Regions from separate parts of the Planifilum fimeticola genome, predicted to be linked through region 1. Evidence: riboswitches for the same ligand, from Rfam matches in the RefSeq annotation. Region 1 holds a riboswitch; the other holds the start of a gene.
The links. Region 1 has a riboswitch for S-adenosylmethionine ahead of CLV97_RS17195 (methionine ABC transporter ATP-binding protein). Riboswitches for the same ligand answer to the same signal wherever they lie in the genome.

Region 2: linked by a shared signal. The riboswitch ahead of CLV97_RS12680 (nitrite/sulfite reductase) and the one ahead of CLV97_RS17195 (methionine ABC transporter ATP-binding protein) in region 1 are both predicted to bind S-adenosylmethionine.

The regions. Positions count from the first base shown of each region.
Region 1 covers NZ_PVNE01000048.1:451-4,007, forward strand. Annotated here, with positions in the region: gene CLV97_RS17185 (ABC transporter ATP-binding protein) at 1-651, shown strand, start outside; gene CLV97_RS17190 (ABC transporter permease) at 648-1,418, shown strand; SAM riboswitch class I at 1,579-1,692, shown strand; gene CLV97_RS17195 (methionine ABC transporter ATP-binding protein) at 1,769-2,749, shown strand; gene CLV97_RS17200 (methionine ABC transporter permease) at 2,742-3,398, shown strand; gene CLV97_RS17205 (MetQ/NlpA family ABC transporter substrate-binding protein) at 3,460-3,557, shown strand, end outside.
Region 2 covers NZ_PVNE01000021.1:51,179-54,735, forward strand. Annotated here, with positions in the region: gene CLV97_RS12670 (phosphoadenylyl-sulfate reductase) at 1-376, opposite strand, end outside; gene CLV97_RS12675 (DUF3906 family protein) at 433-660, opposite strand; gene CLV97_RS12680 (nitrite/sulfite reductase) at 674-2,299, opposite strand; SAM riboswitch class I at 2,367-2,489, opposite strand; gene CLV97_RS12685 (hypothetical protein) at 2,826-3,557, shown strand, end outside.

The DNA of each region.
Region 1 (3,557 bases):
TTCCTGACGGGGTACAAGAATCTGCTCCACTTTGCCCGGATGGCGCCGGATGTGGGCGAAGATCGAATCCGGGAAGTCGTCTCCCTGGTGAAGCTGGAGGAAGCCATCCACGATCCGGTCAAGACCTATTCCCTGGGAATGCGCCAGCGCCTGGGGGTGGCCCAGGCGATCCTGCACCATCCCTCCCTGCTCATCCTGGACGAGCCCACCAACGGACTGGATCCCGCCGGTATCCGCGAACTGCGGGATTATCTGCGCCATTTGGCCAAGGCGGAACAAACGGCGGTGCTGGTGTCGAGCCATCTGCTGTGGGAGATGCAGCTGATGTGCGACCGGGTGGCCATCCTCCGGGACGGAAAACTGATCGAAGTCCGGAGGATGAGCGAAATCCTTCGGCGGGATTCCGAGGAACTCCGAACCCGTTTCGAGGTGGACCGGACGGATCCGGTCCCGTCGGTATTGCTCCAACTGGGGTTGGATCGCGAATGGAAAGAATGCCCCGGCGGATTTGAGATCCGATTGCGGCGGGAGGAAACCGCGGAACTGAACCGCCGGTTGATCGGAGCCGGGGTTCGGGTGTACGCCATCCACCGGATGGAACAGTCGCTGGAAGAACGCTTCCTGGAAATGACGGAAGGGGATAAGCCGTGATCTTAGGACCGCTGATCCGAAACGAACAGATGAAAATCATGGACCGGACGCGAACCCTGGTCATGTGGGGGCTGTTGATCCTGGCGGTCTGCCTTTTGGCGATCGGGCAGCGATTGATCCTCGTCTCCGGCGCCCCCGTGGACATGTGGGAATTCGCCGAAGGTTGCACCCATCTGCTGTTCATCGTCCAATTATTCACCCTGGTCGTCGCAGGGGATATCATCTCCAGCGAGTTTTCCTGGGGAACGGCGAAATTGTTGCTCATCCGCCCCGTGAGCCGGACCAAAATCCTGCTGTCCAAATTTGCGGCGGTACTCACCTTTCTTTTGGCCGGCATGGCTGTCCTGCTGCTGGCCTCCCTGCTGTTCGGAGCGGTCTTCTTTCGATGGACGGGATCCGGAGACGCCCTGGAATCGCTGAAATCCCTGGCTTCGACCTACGGACTGTACGGAGTGGAAGTGATGGTGACCGCCTCCCTCGCCTTCATGTTGTCCGCCGTGTCCCGCAGCAGCACCCTGTCCGTCGGGTTGTCCATCTTCCTCTTTTTTTCCGGTGCATTTCTATCGGAATTATTGAAAACGTGGGGCGTCAGCTGGGGAAAATACCTGCTGTTTGCCAATCTGGATCTGTCCCCCTATTTCCTCGGCCACTCCCCGCCCTTTCCGGGCATGTCGCTCGGTCACTCCCTGTCGGTGCTGGCAATCCATTTCGCGCTGTTTCACCTGATCACCTGGTGGGCCTTTGTCAAACGGGATGTCCTGATATGAAGGAGATCCGGGAAAAATTTTTTAAAACTTTCCCGGTCGAGTCTGTCACCCCATGCAATCGAAACAATTAATATATTTCGGAATAACGCGATGCTGTTGACATGCCGAAGGGCGTCGTAGTAGGATGTTTCTTGACAATTTCATAAGGCGATTACGCGCGCTCTTATCCAGAGAGGTGGAGGGACTGGCCCGATGAAACCCGGCAACCGTCCGCGGTCTGTGTGCGGAAATGGTGCCAATTCCTGCAGAGCCCAACGGTTCTGGCAGATGAGAGAGGCGATTTTAGATATAAGATCCCTTTCTGCTCTGGCAGGAAGGGATTTTTTCTTCAACGGGTGGTGAGAGGATCGATGATCACACTGGATCATGTGAGCAAAGTATTCCGCTCTCCGAAGGACGGAGACGTGGTTGCCCTCAAGGATATTCATCTGGAAATCAAGCGCGGGGAAATCTTCGGCATCGTCGGCCACAGCGGCGCCGGAAAGAGCACGCTGCTCCGCCTGCTCAACGGCTTGGAAAAGCCCACGTCGGGCCGGGTGACGGTGGACGGGATCACCATCTCCGAAAGCAGTGAGCGCGAGCTGAGGGAAGCGCGAAAGAAAATCGGCATGATCTTTCAGCACTTCCACCTGCTCTGGTCGCGCACCGTTTGGGAGAACGTAGCCTTCCCCCTGGAACTGGCCGGAAGGTCCAAAAAGGAGATCCGGGAAAAGGTGGACACGCTGCTGGAACGGGTGGGACTCACCCACCGGGCGAACGCTTATCCCGCCCAACTGTCCGGCGGACAGAAACAGCGGGTCGGCATCGCCCGGGCCCTGGCCAACGATCCGACCGTGCTGCTTTGCGATGAAGCGACGTCGGCCCTGGACCCCGAGACCACCTCTTCCATCCTGGAACTTCTCAAAGAGATCCACCGGGACACCGGGATCACCATGGTGGTCATCACCCACGAAATGAGCGTCGTCAAGCGGCTGTGCCAAAGCATGGCCGTGATGGAGGATGGCAAGATCGTGGAGCAGGGCGACGTGGAGGCCCTGTTCCGGGAGCCGAAGCACCCGGTGACCCGGCAATTTGTGGAATCCCTGATCACTGAAAAAGAGGAATCCGAACAGCACTCCGCCTTGATTCGGATTCCTTCCGACCGCCTGGATCGCCTCTGGGGCCTGCTGGCCGAACGGGTCAAGCGGGGCGTGACCGCCACCATCCTGCCCGATGCCGTCGAAAGCGACGAGCATGTTGCGCTGCGGATCAGCGGGCCGGAGGAGGCCGTTCGGGAAGTCGTGGAAGCCATCGAGCGGGGAGAAAACCGCGGGGTGATTTCGCATGTTTGATCAACTGGACACTCAATTGTTGTGGCAGGCAACCGGGGAAACCATATACATGGTGGCCATCTCCACCTTCTTCTCGGCCTTGATCGGCATCCCCCTGGGCGTGCTGCTGGTCATCACCGACAAGGGTCACCTTTGGGAGCATGTCACGCTCCAACGCATTCTGGGCGTGATCGTCAACCTGTTCCGGGCGGTTCCCTTCATCGTGCTGGTCCTCTTCCTCTTTCCCTTGTCCAAATTGCTCGTGGGAACCACCCTCGGTCCGACGGCGGCCACGATCCCCCTGATCGCGGGAGCCGCCCCCTTCTATGCGCGCATGGTGGAAACCGCCATCCGGGAAATCGACCGGGGCGTGATCGAAGCCGCCCTCGCCATGGGGGCCACCCGGATGCAGATCGTCCGGAAGGTGCTGCTGCCGGAGGCCAAGCCGGCGATCATCTCCGGCCTGACCGTCACCTGCGTCGCCCTGATCAGCTTCTCGGCGATGGCGGGAATCGTGGGCGGCGGCGGTCTGGGCGACGCCGCATACCGCTTCGGATTCCAGTCCTTCAACGACCAGATGCTGTACGCCTGCGGCCTGTTGCTCGTCCTCTTCGTGCAGCTGGTCCAGTGGGGCGGCGACCGGCTGGCGCGACGCGTCGACAAACGATAAACGGCAAACGATAAACCGAAATATCGCCATCAGACCCATTCGGAAAAGGAGGCATCCGATCATGAAAAAATGGTGGTTCGGACTGCTCTCGCTCGTTCTGCTGCTGGGAACAGCCGCATGCGGAGGAGGCAGCCAGGAAAAGACGACACTGCGCGTGGG
Region 2 (3,557 bases), on a different contig from region 1:
GGCAGCAGAGGTTGGGATCCCGCTCCCACAGCCGATCCCCCCACTTTTTCGCCTGCTGCTCCAGCGTCAAATCCGGCGAAACGCGGATAAACTTCTTTCCGTACCGCCGGGTCAGCCGGTCCCGGGTCTGATACGTCTCCGGAAAATGGAGGTCCGTATCCAGGTAGAAAATATCCACCTCCGGATCGATTCTCTGCAGCATATCCACGAGCGCCACATCCTCCGCCCCGAAACTGCACGCCAGGGCGATCTTCCGGGAACCGAATTTTTTGACTCCCCAGGCGATGATCTCCGAGGGATGGGCATCCCTCAAATCCTTCGCCGCCCTTTGAATCTCTTCCCGGCCCGCCTTGATTTGTCCGTCTGATTCGCTCATTCTTTGATCCCTCCCATTCATTCCATATTCGTATCCCTCCCCTTTGGTTCTCTCGATCACCAATCGGAGGCTTCCACCACAAACCCCCTTCCTTTTCCGGCGGACCGCTTCTCCACGATGACCATTTCAACCACCGGCGGCGCGGCGATTAAGTGACGGTCCAGCTCCTTCTCCGCCGCCGCAAAGGCCCCTTCATCGCTGGCGGCGAGGAGGATGACATGAACGGTTCCTTTTCCCTGAATTTCCGCGGACACTTTATAGAGAAAAAGCGCTTCCCGGTTCATCGGCGCCACCCCTTCAAGACGCCGATGCCCGGGACAGGATTTCATCAAAGCGCCTCTGGAGGGCGTCGATTCCCACCCGCCTCACAAAGCGCCAAAAGGGCTCTTCCGGCTCGCGGTGCTCCTTGTAAAAGAGAATCAGCTCCTTCAACACCGGTGCCACCCGGTCCGCCGGCACCCTTCCCTTAAGAGGGGTGTTGAAGGTCGCCCCTTCCCCCAGATGGCCGCCGACGGAAACGGTGTACGCCTCAATCATCCCGTCGACCGTCTTCATCTTTCCTCCCATGAGGCCGATGTCGGCAATCTGCTGCTGTCCGCAGGAATTGGGGCACCCGTTGATGTGCAAGCGGATCGGCGTATCCAGCTCCACCTGTTCGTCCAGATATTCAACCACCCGGCGCATCAGCCCCTTTGTTTCCGTCAGGGCCAGATTGCAGAACTGGATTCCCGTGCAGGAAACCGCATGGCCGACAAAGGGCTTGGGATAGGGCGTAAGCCGCTGGAGAAGGGATTCCGCCAGCAGATCATCCAGCCTCTCCTCCGGCACGTCGGGGATGATCAGGTTCTGGGTGTTGACGGTCCGCACCGAACCGGAACCGTATTCATCCACCAGATCGGCCAGTTGGAAAAACTCCTCCGCGGACGTCCGGCCCATCGGCACATTGAGTCCCACGTAGAAGTAACCTTTCTGTTTCTGGGGATGGACTCCGGTGAAATATCCCGCATTCCAGCCGACCAGCCGGTCCTTCCCCCGGGACGGATACGGACCGATGTACGTCTCGAGCACCTCCAGGAATTTTTCCGCACCCCAGTCCGCCACGAGGAATTTGAGCCGGGCCCGGTGCCGCTTTTTTCGATAACCGTAATCCCGGAACACCCGGGTCACGCCCACGGCCACCTCCACCACCTGTTCCGGAAGGACAAACAGGTCCAGTTGCTTCGCCATGTGCGGACGGGAGGAGAGGCCGCCGCCCACCCATACGTGGAAACCGACCGCCTCCTTCCCGCCGATCTCCTTGACCGCCGGCGTGAAGGCGAGATCGTGGATCTGGGCGTTCGCCGCGTTGTAGACATTGGACGAGACGGAAATTTTGTATTTCCGGGGCAAATTGGAAAACTCCCGGTTGAGAAGAAAGGTGCGCTCCAATTCCTCGACGATGGGACGGGTGTCGATCAGCTCATGGGGATCGATCCCGGCCAGGGGATTGCCCACGATGTTTCGGGGGCAGTCCCCGCAGGCCTCGTAAGGATGGAGTCCCACTTCCTCCAGACGGCGGAAAATGTCCGGAATCTGCTCGATGCGCAACCAGTGGTACTGAACCGACTGGCGGGTCGTGACGTCGATCAGCCCCCGGCCGTACTCCCGGGCCAGCTCCGCCAGCACACGCACCTGCCGGGTATCCAACACGCCGGACGGGATGCGGACCCGCATCATGAAATGGCCGTCCTTGGGGCGCTGCTGATAGATGCCCGCCCATTTCAGACGGGTGAAATCCTCCTCGGGAATCGATTCGTATCCCGACTTCGCCCATCGGTAAATGTCCTGAATGACATCCAGACCGTCCTTTTTCAGCTTCAGCCGTTCCACCTCATTCAGTTCCGCCGCATTCTCCTCCCATTTCCACTTCCGTCGCTCGGCCATGGCTCACTCCCCCTTTTTTAAATAAAAAATCCCTCTCCCTGAGAAGAGGAAAAGGAATGGTTTTCCCTCCTCATCTTCAGGGACCATGGTGCCCCACCGGAATTGGCACCGTGTCCCGCCCTCGAAACGGAAGGCGGGACGGGTTGCCGAGGCTTCATCGGGCCGGTCCCTCCGCCTCTCTGGATGAGGTATCGATTGGAATATATTAAAACTGACCTACTTAATCATCTATTAAACCCAATAAAGTAGGTTTATTAACTATGTTTTATTCACAGGATATCTTGAGTCCCTGAACATGTCAACAGAAAAATCGCAAAAACCATCCCCTAAACCCTGGACGGTTTCCAGAAACAACCCGCGGAGGCGGGCGAATACAGGAACGAAGTGGTCCAACGCGCGGTGAACGATGGATGAACCGGCGCTCATGAAACCCGTCAGGACAAGAAAAAGACCCGTACGCGTCGCGACGACAGGGTGCGGATGTTGTCAGCAAAATCAAAAGAAAAACCCGCATGCAAAGAGGAGATTGCAGGAAACGCAGGGAATCAAGAAAAAATCGAAGGAAAGGACGGAGGATGCTGTGCACCGCTTGGTCAGCCGTTTTGAAGAATGGAACAACGACATGTATTTCATGGAAGTGTGCGGGGACCGGATTGTCGTGAACCATCACTACTCCGGGATCAAGATTCTGAACCTACAGCTGGAACCCGTCGATGAGCTGAACCTTTTTGATGGCGTGATGATCTACCATGCCTATTCCGACGGGGATAAAAAGCGGATGGTGCTTTATTGCGCCGAGAACGGCTGTCTGGTCCCGGTGGATCTCGCGGAAATGAAGTCCGCCGTCATTCCGCTGGAAGGAGCAATGCGGCAAACGGTCTTCTCACCGGTTCACAGATGGCAGGAAAAGGAACTGTTGTTGCTGGATTATTCCGGAAACCCATATCGAGTGGATCTTTCCGAAGGCCACGTCCGGTTTTGCACCGAAAAAGCCGGGATGTTCGGAAATACCGCGTCCCTGATCCGTCAGCACCGGTTGATCCACTTCGAAGACGGAATGCTGGTGCTGGAAACGCCCTCCGGTGAGAACATCAGGGTTTTTGACCTGACGGGCCGTCTGATCACGGAGGTCGGGAAGCCGGAAGGAAATTGGCACAGCGCGGTTTACCATGACGGCGGTTTGATCTTCGCGAGTGAAACCCGGATTGTCGGCGTGCGAAATCACGCGACCCGGTTTGTTCTGGAGCCGGAGCCGTCG